Regions from separate parts of the Tepidibacillus infernus genome, predicted to be linked through region 4. Evidence: predicted binding sites of a transcription regulator. Region 4 holds the regulator's gene; each other region holds the start of a gene.

Region 1 (3,183 bases), on a different contig from region 4:
CTCATCTTGGTGACCTAGAAGTGTTAACGGTGGATCCACATTTGTAATTCCCTTTTCACTATCTTCCATTTTTAAATTCCAATTCACTTTACCATCCCAACGATGGCCGATTGAGCCATTGGGAACGACAAATTGGTTTGAGTTTTTATCAAATACAACCGTTTTCCATTCAGCTTTATCCAAAGGTAGTCCTAAGTCACTAGCAACAAGGAAGCGGTCAGCTACAAAATTTTCTCCACGTTTTTTCAGTTTGATTAAGAACGGAAGATCCGTAAACTTTTTCACATAATCGGTAAAATATTCTGTTTGTTTGTTTACATAGAATTCCTTCAAGATGACATGGGTCATGGCCATCCCTAATGCAGCATCAGTCCCAGGGTTAACTGCCAGCCAATGATCCGCAAACTTAATGTATTCTGCGTAATCAGGGCTAACGCCAACCACTTTCGTTCCCCGATAACGTGCTTCTACCATAAAATGAGCATCAGGAGTACGAGTCTGTGGGATATTAGAACCCCATATCAGAATGTACCCTGAGTTATACCAATCGCTACTTTCTGGCACATCGGTTTGCTCCCCCCAGATTTGCGGCGAAGAAGGTGGTAAGTCTGCATACCAGTCATAAAAACTAAGTATCGGGGCACCGACAAGATTAAGAAATCTAGCCCCTGCAGAATAGCTAACGATCGACATGGCAGGGATCGGTGAAAAACCGACAATGCGATCTGGGCCATATTCTTGAATCGTATGTATCATCGAGGATGCGACCATCTTGTTTACTTCATCCCAAGAAGCGCGAACAAATCCACCTTTACCGCGTGCCTCTTTATATGCTTTTGTTTTTTCTGGATCACTTAAAATACTTTTCCATGCTTCAATCGGATTTTGCCCATATTGCTTCATAGCTTCTCGCCAGAATTTTAGAAGTGTGCTTCGAACGTAAGGGTATTTCACACGTACAGGACTATAGGTGTACCATGAGAAGGTTGCCCCTCTTGGACATCCTCTTGGCTCGAATTCTGGCATATCTGGACCTGGTGAAGGATAATCAATCGCCTGATTTTCCCAAGTAATGATTCCATCCTTCACAAAAACTCGCCAACTGCATGAACCTGTACAGTTCACCCCATGGGTAGTGCGGATAAACTTATCATGTTGCCAACGACGACGATAAATTTTCTCATTATCCCGATCATAGGGTGTTACTTCACTCCATCCATCCTTCGATCGGATCTTTTCTTGTTGAAAAAACGTCCATTTCTTTAATAAAGGCGGTATCTTTTTCTTTGTCATGCTTCATTCTCCTTTGTTGGGAAAAAATACACATTTTGTGTTAGTATTTATTGACAGAAAGAAAAATATGTAGTTTTTTTCGCAAACTAGAAAAAAAAGACAAAAAAAAACACCCCTACACAAATTCGTAGGAGGTGTAAATTCCCATTGTATTCTTTTGTTATCTATTTAATCTTATATACTCGTTTTATTTTTTATACTCATCTTGCCATTCCTTGCTAGATTGTTCTTTACTGACGATCCAAAAAGTCTTGACAGGTTTGAATATTTTCAATATGTTTCTTTTTCATCTGAGTTAAAAATGAACGGGTTTCCTCATGTAATTCCATTTGAAATAAATCATCAATTTTACGAACAACCCAGGATTGTCCTTTGTTTAATAAAGATAATCGGTTGCTTAAACCTTCTTGAGCTTTCACCTTATCCGCAAAATCCCCTGTATTTTTACTAGGTACACCGCCTTCTCTTTTCACACTTTCAATCAAACCATTGGTTGACCAAGATTCATCGCTTTTAATCAGATCAAGTGGTAATTCCACATCAGGATATGCTTTTTGAAAAAAATCCAGTGTAACGACTCCAGCTTTTTCAGCTTCAAGCAATTGATTTAACAATTCGATTTTTTTATTTTCCAATCTGATCTCTCTCCTTTATGCGGTAATCCATCGTGCCCCATCTCCATTTATGACAAGGCGATGCACTGTAGGATATGTTTCCATCAGGAAATTCTAAAACTGAATATACTACATAATATATTTGTAAAAATTTTCTCCCACAAATATTTGACTCAAACTAATCATGATAAGGAGTTGTAAGTAGAATCACACTATTGTACAATAAATATGATAAATACAGTTGTAATAGCAATAACCAAAAAGGATTGATGGAAAGATGCCATCTATAAAAGAAATGTTACAACAAGTTGAATTATTAAAAGGTTTAGATGAGGAAGACTTAGATCGAATTGAAAAAATCACTGTTAGAAGTATGATTGGAGTTACAAGGGAAACGATTAGTCGTACCTTTGCCCAATTAAAAAAAGAAGATTTAATTGAAACCGATGATAAGAATCACCTTTACATCAATCCAAATGATCTAAAAGATAAAATCTAAAATTAAGGGACCAACCATATCATCCCTTTTTTCTGCCTTTTTTCATTTTTTCTTTAGCAAGACATCGGTCTAATCGTTTTACTGAACCGTTAGTGTTCCTTTCATTCCACCATGTTGATCCAGATCCCCACATACAACAGAACAGTAAAAGGTGTAACTACCAGCCTCTTTGACATCGACTATTTTTTCAACCGTTTTCCCTGGTGCCAATGATTCGTTAATCCCTAACTCATCAATCGCAAATCCATGCATTCTTTTTGCTTTGTTTTCAATGACAAATTTAACTTTACCTGGTTTAACATTGATCGTATCAGGAATAAACTTCCAATCCTCAGCCACAATGTGAACCGTTTGAATCTGATCATCTGAGGTTTGGGCTTGATTCGATGATTGTCCACAACCAGCTAGGATTCCAAGAAAAAGCAAACTGCTTACTAAGACAAGTATGATTTTTTTCATATCCTTCACCTTTTTCATTCTTAAATTTATCAATTAGAAAGTGTAACTTTCTTCCTTTAATCACTTAGAATTTGTATATTCCATAAGCAAAGATATAGGACGACTAGCAGCTTCAGCTGTGTAGCGTCACTTGTACACTTTGTGTGCTTTTAGGAGTGTAGAAATACACGGACAACGGAGCGCGTTGGAATATACAAACCCATTTATTCTTACGGTGCTAATGGTTGATCTTTGGTATCTTTTGTAATTTTTAATATTCCGGTTGCACCTTTTGTTGCATCTTTGAAGGAGTGAGTAACAATCGGATAAGCTCCTTCT
Region 2 (3,183 bases), on a different contig from region 4:
TCGTCTTTTATACTTTACATATTTTATTATTTACCAGCTAGAATTGCCTCTAAGTCATCCTTAACAGTTCCAATTGGTTTGATGTCAAATTTTTCTACTAATACTTTTAATACATTAGGAGAAATGAATGCTGGTAATGTTGGCCCTAAGCGAATTCCTTTTACTCCTAAGTATAATAATGCTAATAATACAGCAACAGCTTTTTGCTCATACCAAGCGATGGTATATGATAGTGGAAGGTCATTAATATCTTCAACACCAAGAGCTTCTACTAATTTTTGTGCAATAACTACTAAGGAATAGGAGTCATTACATTGACCAGCATCTAATATTCTTGGAATGCCACCAATATCGCCAAGATCTAATTTATTGTAGCGATATTTTGCACAACCAGCTGTTAATATGACCGTATCATTTGGTAATTCTCTTGCCATATCCTTGTAGTAATCCCTTGTTTTATGTCTTCCTTCACAACCAGCCATAACAACGAATCGATTAATAGCACCTGATTGTACAGCGTCTACTACTTTATCTGCTACACTTAGGACAGCATTACGTGCAAATCCACCAGGAATTGTACCATTTTCAATTTCAGTTGGAGGCTCACATTTTAGAGCATGCTCAATAATTTTTGAGAAGTCCTTTTGCTCACCAGGTTTACGATCTTCAATATGATTTAAGCCTGGGAATCCAACTACTCCTGTTGTATAAACTCTGTCTTGGTAAGAAGCTTTTGGTGGAACTAAACAGTTTGTAGTCATTAGAATAGGCCCATTGAAGGATTCAAATTCACGGTTTTGCTCCCACCAAGAGTTACCGTAGTTTCCAACAAAGTGATCATATTTTTTGAAGAAAGGATAAGCATTAGCTGGAAGCATTTCACCATGTGTATATACGTCTATACCTTTATCCTTAGATTGCTCTAATAATTCTTCTAAATCTTTTAAGTCATGTCCACTGATTAGAATACCAGGACGATTTCTAACACCGATATTAATCTGGGTTGGTTCTGGATGACCATATGTGCCTGTATTAGCTCTATCAAGCATTTCCATAGCTTTAACTGCAGTAGCACCAGCATCCATAATAATGCCAACTAAATCGTCAGCTGAAAGACTATCATCTGTTGTTGCAGCTAAACCTTTATGTAAGAAGCTAAATATTTCATCATTTTGTTCATCTAAAACAAAAGCGTGTTCTATATATGCTGAAATACCTTTTAATCCATATATTAATAATTCTCTTAATGAACGTATATCTTCGTTTGCTGTTGCTAGTACCCCTACTAATTCTCCCTTTTTGTAGAAATCCTCTACATTGTCACTATACCATGTAGCCATTTCAGGTAATTCTTCATTAAATTCCGTTCCATACTTCTCTTTATATGCTGCTAAGAAGCTTGTTTTAACTTTTTCACGAAGAGCTAATGCTTCCTTGATCTTAGTTTCAAAGTAAACTGGATCAAAGTTTACGTTTGTAATGGTTGAAAATAGATTTTTAGCAATAAATAAACCTGTCTCTGCATCATTTATACCTACTTGCTTAGCTTTTTCTGCATAAATAGAGATTCCTTTTAATACATAAATTAATAAGTCTTGAAGGTTAGTAACTTCAGGTGTCTTACCACAGACACCAACAACTGTACAGCCTACATTCTTAGATGTCTCTTGACATTGATAACAAAACATACTCATTTTCTTTTCATCTCCCTGCATTAACATTGTGTACATTTCTTTTACCCTGCAGTTATTACTATACCTTGTTTACAACATTATTTCTGTGAAAAAAGTCACAACCTTAAAAACTTTTTAGCTCAAATTTACGAAAAGATATTAACTGAAAATTATGACTATATTTATGTAATGCTAGCGAAAAAGGGTGTCAATTGAACTAATTCATTGACACCCGCAAATTGTACTTATTTTTTTCTGACTAATAAACAATTTATAATTTAGCTACGAATTAGCTATTCGATTAATTGTTTTATTTGCAATATCTCTTCTATAATGTGCACCTTCAAAGTTAATGTTGTTAACTCCCTGATAAGCTCTTCTTTGTGCTTCTTCTATTGTTGTACCTAATCCAGTTACGGCAAGAACTCTACCTCCAGCTGTAACTAATTGTTCCTCTAGGAGCTTAGCACCTGCATAAAAAACCTGTGTTTTTGATGGCATAGCATGCTCTATTATTGGCATACCTTTTTTATATTCCTTTGGATAACCTGCTGAAACCATTACAACACTAACCGCTGCTTCTTTTTTCCATTCTAAGTGCATTTCATTTAACCGTTTATCTCTTATCGCTAATAGAACTTCAACTAAATCGGTTTCTAATCTAGGAAGAACAACCTGTGTTTCAGGATCACCAAACCTTGCATTAAATTCTATAACCATTGGACCTTCATTTGTGATCATTAATCCAGCATACAAAATACCTGTAAAAGGTATTCCTTCTTGTTTCATAGCTTCGACAGTTGGTAATAAAATTTGATCATATACTTCGTTTAACAAGGATTCCTTCATATGAGGAACAGGTGAATAAGCACCCATTCCACCAGTATTTGGACCTTTGTCTTCATCATAAACAGGCTTATGATCTTGAGCAGGCTCCATTACAGCGATACTGTTAGCATCTACAAAGGCCATAACGGTTAATTCTTCTCCTGATAGAAACTCTTCAATCACAACTGATTGACCAGCATCACCAAAAATTTTATCTTCCATGATACTATTAATAGCTGATATCGCCTCTTCTAATTGATGAGCCACAACTACTCCTTTTCCTGCTGCAATCCCATCTGCTTTAATCACTACTGGCACTCCCTGTTGTTTTACATAATCGATTGCCTCTTTTGATGTATAGAATACTTGATAATTACCAGTAGGAATTCGATATTTTCCCATTAATTGCTTTGCGAACGATTTGCTTCCCTCAATTTGAGCTGCTGCTTTTGTTGGACCAATGATCGGGAGGCCTTGTTCTTGAAATACATCGACAATTCCTTCAATTAAAGGCTGCTCAGGTCCTACAACTGTTAGATCAATCTTATACTCTCTAACTGCCATTATTAATTTTTCAAAATCATTTTCAGCAATCGGTAAGCAAATTGCATCTTGTGCAATTCCACCATTACCCGGAGCACAATACACTTGATTAACTTTTGGACTTTTTTTTAGGGTTTTA
Region 3 (3,183 bases), on a different contig from region 4:
TTTGTTCTAAATTAACCCCATACTCTTCAATTAAATCAATCAAACGTTTCACTGTATTTTTAGATCCTCTAACTTTTTCAATCACGTCAATTGAACCTTCAAAACTATTTTTCATAATTAATTTGACGGATAATACCGAGGCTATTTTGCCTCTGACTCGATCCAAACGACCGCCTTTGATCACATTTTCCAACGTATCTAAGAAAATCAGGATATGTGAATGGTCAATCACATGTTTGATTTTAGTAATAAGCTCTTCAAAGTGAAAACTTTCTTTTATTAGTTCAGCAGCTTGCATGAGAATTACACCTAATCCAATCGATGCATTTTTTGCATCAAGAGCGATCATCTCTACATGAGGATATTCTTCCTTATAGGTGTCAACAGCCATCTTAGCACTTTGATAAGTACTACTTAATTGTGAGGATAATGTGATTACAATTCCTTGATCGCCTGGTCTCATTACTTTTTCAAATTGATCAAGAAAATCCTGGGGAGAAGGTGCAGCCGTTTTAGGTAACTCTTCTTGTCCCTTCATTTTTTGATAAAATTCATTAACACTCAAATTAACACGATCAAGAAAGTGATCATTTTGAAAGGAGATATGTAATGGAATGACATGGATATTGTATTTTTTAATGATTTGTTCTGGTAAATCACAGCTACTATCTGTAAAAAGATTAATTGACATCGATATTCTCCTTTTCCCGTAATCCCCTTTATTTAAGGGTTGTATATCATACTAAATCTTAGGCAATTGTATTTGGTGAATAAAGTTCCCTAATTGATTCGCTGAATGTTGAAGTTTTTCTTCTTCTTCCTTTGTAAGAGGAAGATCAAGAACCTCTTCAATTCCATTTTTTCCTATAATACTTGGAATTCCCAAACAAACATCACTAATCCCTTTATAATTATCCAAATAGGCAGAAACAGGTAGTATTGACATTTGATCATGTAAAATTGCTTCACAAATTCTTGCCAAAGATAGAGCGATGGCATAATAGGTTGAACCTTTTTTCTCAATAATTTGATAGGCAGCGTTTTTGGTTTGTAAATAAATCTCTTCTTTTTCTGCTGAGGATAAATAATACCTGGATTGTTCTTTTACTTGCTCTTGCGTCATTCCTGCTATATTTAATAAACTCCAAGCAGCCAATTCTGTATCTCCATGCTCTCCAATTATCATACCATGAATACTCCTTGGATCAATATTCATTTTTTCAGATATCAAATAACGAAAACGAGCACTATCTAGTAACGTTCCTGACCCGATAACTCTTTCCTTTGGTAAATGAGTTAATTTAATGGTGATATAGGTAAGAATATCGACTGGATTTGTGGCAATAAGAAAAATCGCTTCCGAATTGTATTTTAAGATTTCAGTTAAGATTTGGTGATATATAGATACATTTCTCTGCATTAAATCTAATCTTGTCTCACCTGGTTTTTGTGCTGCTCCAGCGGTGATCACAATAATATCAGCATCTTTGCAGTCAGGGTAATCACCTGCAGTTATTTTCATTGGTTGTGCTAACAGTAAGCCATGGTTAAGGTCTAATGCATCACCTTCAGCCTTATCCTGATTTTTGTCGATGATCACTAATTCGTCCGCAAGTCCTCTTAAAAGTACCGTATAGGCAAAAGTGGATCCAACTGCTCCGCTTCCAACAACAACAATTTTCGTTTGATTATTCATCCTTTAGCCTCCTTCATCATAAAAAAACTATTCTTTCTTTATTATGGACAAAGATTATACATCTAATCACCTCAAAATGATTACAAAGTTTAATCACTTGTTCACATTTTATGTGAAAAATTTATGAAAGAAAACCTAGAAATGTGCTAAAAACGAAAAGTACTTCTTATATATATATCGGAAGGAAAACACAATCCAATTACTTTTCCTTCATATGTAAGATGAACATCTTACTTTATCTTCTTTAATAATAAAGCAAAAGGAGGAGTTTTGATGGTACGTTTTTTGCGAGAAAATATTTATGCTGCCTACGGACTACTGCTTTTAAGACTTTACTTAGGTTGGAATTGGATGACAGCTGGTTGGGAAAAACTTACGGGTTCAGAACCATTTAGTGCAGAGGGATTCCTACAAGGAGCATTAAAAAAAATGGGTGGTGAACACCCATCAGTATCCCAGTGGTGGGGAGGCTTTGTTGAAAACTTTGCACTCCCTAATGTAGGATTTTTTAACTTTATGATTCCATTAGGTGAATTTTTGGTAGGATTAGGACTTATACTTGGATGTCTTACAACCGCCGCTGTTTTCTTTGGTATGATGATGAACTTTGCTTTCTTGTTTAGTGGCACTGTTAGCCATAACCCACAAATGGTACTTGTAAGTATCTTTGTCATTGTTGCTGGATTCAATGCAGGTAAAATAGGTTTAGACCGCTGGGTTATTCCTTACTTAAGGAATTGGTATGTTAAGAGCTTTAAAAAAGCATCTGTATAATCAAAGTAATAGAATTTCAAAAAAATAAAGCCAGTAACAAAATACCGAAGGAGTAACTCCAAAAAGGGTTACTCCTTTTCGTTTTGTACCTGATGTTCATTTCGATAGTGAAATATTTTTGTTTTAACGATCAATTTCTTTAATTCTGCTTCAATTGATTCAAAATCCTTTAGTTCTACATCCTCAGGATTAAATTGATCTACCATATAAGAAAGAAGTTGCAATCTTCCTTTAATATATTTCAATTGTTTTTTCTTATTATAGATTGGTGTAGACATCTAGATACCCCCATAGGTAAATATTCTTCCTTTTATTTTACATGAAAATCAAGTTTATATCTATAAAATAAGTTTGTATATTCCATCGCGCTCCATCATCCGTGCCCTTCTATGAATAAAGATTACGGAGAGAAGGGCACTTCTGAAGGCACACAAAGTGTACAAGTCGTGCTACACAGCTAAAGCTGCTAGTCACGCTATGTCGCAGCTTATGGAATATACAAACCCCAAATGACAAGGAAAAGAATGTAAGTAAAACTTTCTCTTCCAATAAAGAAAAAAGATGGGTTTATGTCCCATCTTTTTTAGTTGGTTTTATCTATGCTGTGGCGGATTTAATTTTTCTTAGGTAATTCTGGTTGGTAAACCAAGATTACACTAGCTGTTGAGACTTCCATTAAAGCAAGTAAAGAAAACAATGAAGCAAGAGCTTTA
Region 4 (3,183 bases):
TTCTTTAGTTCGGGTATAAAAATTTCTTCAATAAATCCGTTGAAATTAGACAATTCTTCCATACATTGTTTTTTTCTATCAATTTGTTCCTTAGATAACTGCACACCTAATGATTCTAATAACTCTAATACTTGTGAGTTGTTCAATTTTTACACCTCCTTTTATTTTTTCTGATTAGTACTAATCTACTTATTTTAATTCTTTATTATTTCAATTTTCCTTTAAAATAGGGAAAAATTAAGAATTCTGGCTTTTATAGCTTTTTATCAACAGTAAAACACAACGGTTCTTGTCTACAAACGAGAAATTGAGAATATAAAGTAATTCTTTTTGATTACAAAAGGATTATCTCATTTATTTATAGTAATATTATTCCATTTGCGCTATATAAATACTTTATATTGCTTATTAAAACGTATATTATTATAGTGATAACAAAAAAGTAAAATTTTGAGAAAAGGGAATCTATTAAAAGGAGGACATTATTTTGGATAAGATTAAAAAAATATTATTCGTTTTTGTTCTAGTATTCGCTTTTGTGGGAATCAATTATTTTGGGGATGTAAATAAAGGAGATACCACACAATATGCCGATGAGGTATATTGGCCTGGCCTTCAAAGCATTACGCCTGACACGATGTAATATCAATACAGAAAAATAAACAAACAAAAAGCACGCTTCCTTCTTCAAGGTTGACGTGCTCTTTGTTGTTCAGATTAAATTTCTTCTAATGCTTGTTGGCGTTTTTTTGAGGCCACTTTGGATAGCATGATACTAATCTCATATAACAAAATGAGTGGAACAGAGACAAGAATATCTGACATCGGCTCAGGTGGTGTAATGGTGACGGCCACAATAATTAATACAAAATAGGCCAGCTTCCGAATTTTAATTAATAATTTAGGTGTAATGATACCAAGACGGGTTAAAAAGACTACGACAACTGGAAGCTCAAACACAATACCAAACGGAATCACGATGTTCAGCATAAAGCTAAAATACTGAGCAATCCCGTATACTTCAACAACACCTAACTGTTTAGAGATATTGGATAGGAAGGTAACGACCATTGGAAATAGAATAAAATAAGCAAATGATACCCCTAGTAAAAATAGAATAAAGGCAAAGGGAATAAACCATATGGTTGCCTTTCTTTCCCTTTTTGTTAAGCCTGGTGCAACAAATCGCCAAATTTGATATAACGCAAAAGGAAGGGAAAGGGTAATCCCAATCGCAAAAGCAAATTGCATGTAGACTCTTAGTGCATCAGATAAACGAAAAACGTTAAAGGTAACCCCTTTTGCTTTGAGCTCATCAGTAAAATAGCGAATAACTGGGTCTGTTAACATAAAACCGACCACCAAGGCAACGACAAAAAACAAGATAATCCAGATAATTCTTTTTCTTAACTCTTCTAAATGACTGACTAAAGTCATTGATTTATCTTGATCCACCATATGAGATCCCTCTCCTATTCATCTTCATTCTCTAGCTCTTGGTCTTGTTCCATTAGCTCATCTTCTGGAAAATTCTTCAGGAAATAGACCAATGTTTGTAATTCAGTCGTTAAGTCAATATGGTGTACCAATGTACCAGCTGGCACTGTTAGCCTTGAAGGAGTAAAGTTGAGGATTCCTCTAACTCCTGCATCTACTAATTTATCTGTTATTTCTTGGGCCACATGAACAGGTACGGTTAGGATCGCAACTTCAACCCGGAATAATTGAACCACTTCCTTTAAGCTATCAATCCCATAAACGGGAATACCATCAATTTCACGATTAAACTTGTTCGGATTGCTATCAAAGGCAGCCACAATTTTGATATTGCGATTCTTATAGAAATTGTAATGCAGTAAAGCTGTACCTAGATTACCAACCCCAATGAGAACAACATTGGTTACTTCATCTTGTTTTAAAAAGTCTCGTAAAAACTGCAACAAGTAGCTTACATTATAACCATATCCTTTTTTCCCTAATTCCCCCAAATACGAGAAGTCTCTTCTAATGGTTGCTGGATCGATCAATAACTCTTTGCTTAATTGGGCTGATGAAACACGCTGTTTTCCCATGAGATGTAACTTTTCTAAGTAACGATAATATAAAGGTAATCTCTTGGCTGTGACCTGTGGTATCTTATGATCTTGAGCCATCTTTTATCTCCCCCAATATATTTGATTGAATCAATTCTACAATCCCTTCAACATCGTCTAAATCATAAATAGGGATCTGCTTTTCATCAAGTGGTAACGAAGTTGCAATTGCAATCACATCTTTAAGACTTGAAAGTAGGGTTAGATCTTCTTCTCTACGAACGACTAAAATTTTAGATGGGGCTTCATGTTTATACCCCTCCACCAAGATAATGTCTACATCCTTCACATAGGAAATCACTTCCTCAAATGAAAGCGATCTCTCCACCTTCTCGATCATGGCCAATTTTTCTTGTGAGTTTATCAGTACAACATCAGAACCAGCTTGGGCAAATTTCCAAGTATCTTTCCCTTCATGATCCATTTCAAAACGATGGGCATCATGTTTAATGGCTGCAACACGATATCCTTGTTGTTTAAATGCGTGAATGACCTTCGCCATCAAGGTGGTCTTCCCACTACCGGAATAGCCAACAAAGCTAGCAATGGGAATTTTGCGTTCATTTAGCAACCATAATACCCCCCATAACCTAAACGTATGATTTCCTCTTTTGTTACTTTTTCACCTACAAGAATTCTTGGCAATACGACATCAAAGGCAGTAAAAGGATCATGTAATACTCCTCCAGGCAACCCGAGAATTGGTGTATTTTCTGAGTAGGCGACCATCAGCATCGAACCAGGTAGCATGGGTGTCCCTTGAGTAATTACTTCTGTAGCCATTTCTCGAATCGCAAAAGGGGTACGATCATCAGGATCGACAGACATTCCACCAGAAAGAAGAACCATATCTACTTTTTTATCAAGGAAATATTTGATTTCAGCTTTAATTTGCTCGACATCATCTGGAGCAAAACGCTGTTCAACCAACTCAGAGCCAAATGCTTTTAATTTCTTTTCTACAATCGGGCCAAAACGGTCTTTAATCCTGCCTTTAAATACTTCACTTCCGGTTGTGACTAATCCTGTTTTGAAAGGCTTAAATGGTTTAACCCCAATCACAGTTTTCCCTTTGGTAATCGCTTCAACT

What was found. The regulator Rex, encoded in region 4, represses fermentation and respiration genes when NADH is low (regulators of the CRP and FNR family bind a similar motif). The targets are predictions, from matches to a motif close to TTGTGAAATATTTCACAA.
Region 1: a site for Rex is predicted at 1,310-1,327, ahead of TEPIDINF_RS06380 (nitrate reductase subunit alpha). Genes of this name have one in related genera too.
Region 2: a site for Rex is predicted at 1,778-1,795, ahead of hcp (hydroxylamine reductase). Genes of this name have one in related genera too.
Region 3: a site for Rex is predicted at 1,807-1,824, ahead of TEPIDINF_RS13345 (L-lactate dehydrogenase). Genes of this name have one in related genera too.

What each region holds. Positions count from the first base shown of each region.
Region 1 covers NZ_JBLWFI010000001.1:1,250,484-1,253,666, forward strand. The annotation lists gene TEPIDINF_RS06380 (nitrate reductase subunit alpha) at 1-1,293, opposite strand, end outside; gene TEPIDINF_RS06385 (DUF6306 domain-containing protein) at 1,524-1,928, opposite strand; gene TEPIDINF_RS06390 (helix-turn-helix domain-containing protein) at 2,185-2,406, shown strand; gene TEPIDINF_RS06395 (cupredoxin domain-containing protein) at 2,485-2,865, opposite strand; gene TEPIDINF_RS06400 (multicopper oxidase domain-containing protein) at 3,075-3,183, opposite strand, start outside.
Region 2 covers NZ_JBLWFI010000002.1:14,402-17,584, reverse strand. The annotation lists gene hcp (hydroxylamine reductase) at 27-1,688, opposite strand; gene purD (phosphoribosylamine--glycine ligase) at 1,956-3,183, opposite strand, start outside.
Region 3 covers NZ_JBLWFI010000002.1:194,379-197,561, reverse strand. The annotation lists gene TEPIDINF_RS13350 (DegV family protein) at 1-691, opposite strand, end outside; gene TEPIDINF_RS13345 (L-lactate dehydrogenase) at 743-1,696, opposite strand; gene TEPIDINF_RS13340 (DoxX family membrane protein) at 1,967-2,470, shown strand; gene TEPIDINF_RS13335 (SE1561 family protein) at 2,539-2,748, opposite strand; gene TEPIDINF_RS13330 (AgrD family cyclic lactone autoinducer peptide) at 3,084-3,183, opposite strand, start outside.
Region 4 covers NZ_JBLWFI010000003.1:1,540-4,722, forward strand. The annotation lists gene TEPIDINF_RS13605 (hypothetical protein) at 1-146, opposite strand, end outside; gene TEPIDINF_RS13610 (hypothetical protein) at 488-643, shown strand; gene tatC (twin-arginine translocase subunit TatC) at 718-1,458, opposite strand; gene TEPIDINF_RS13620 (redox-sensing transcriptional repressor Rex) at 1,473-2,153, opposite strand; gene mobB (molybdopterin-guanine dinucleotide biosynthesis protein B) at 2,137-2,664, opposite strand; gene TEPIDINF_RS13630 (molybdopterin-binding protein) at 2,658-3,183, opposite strand, start outside.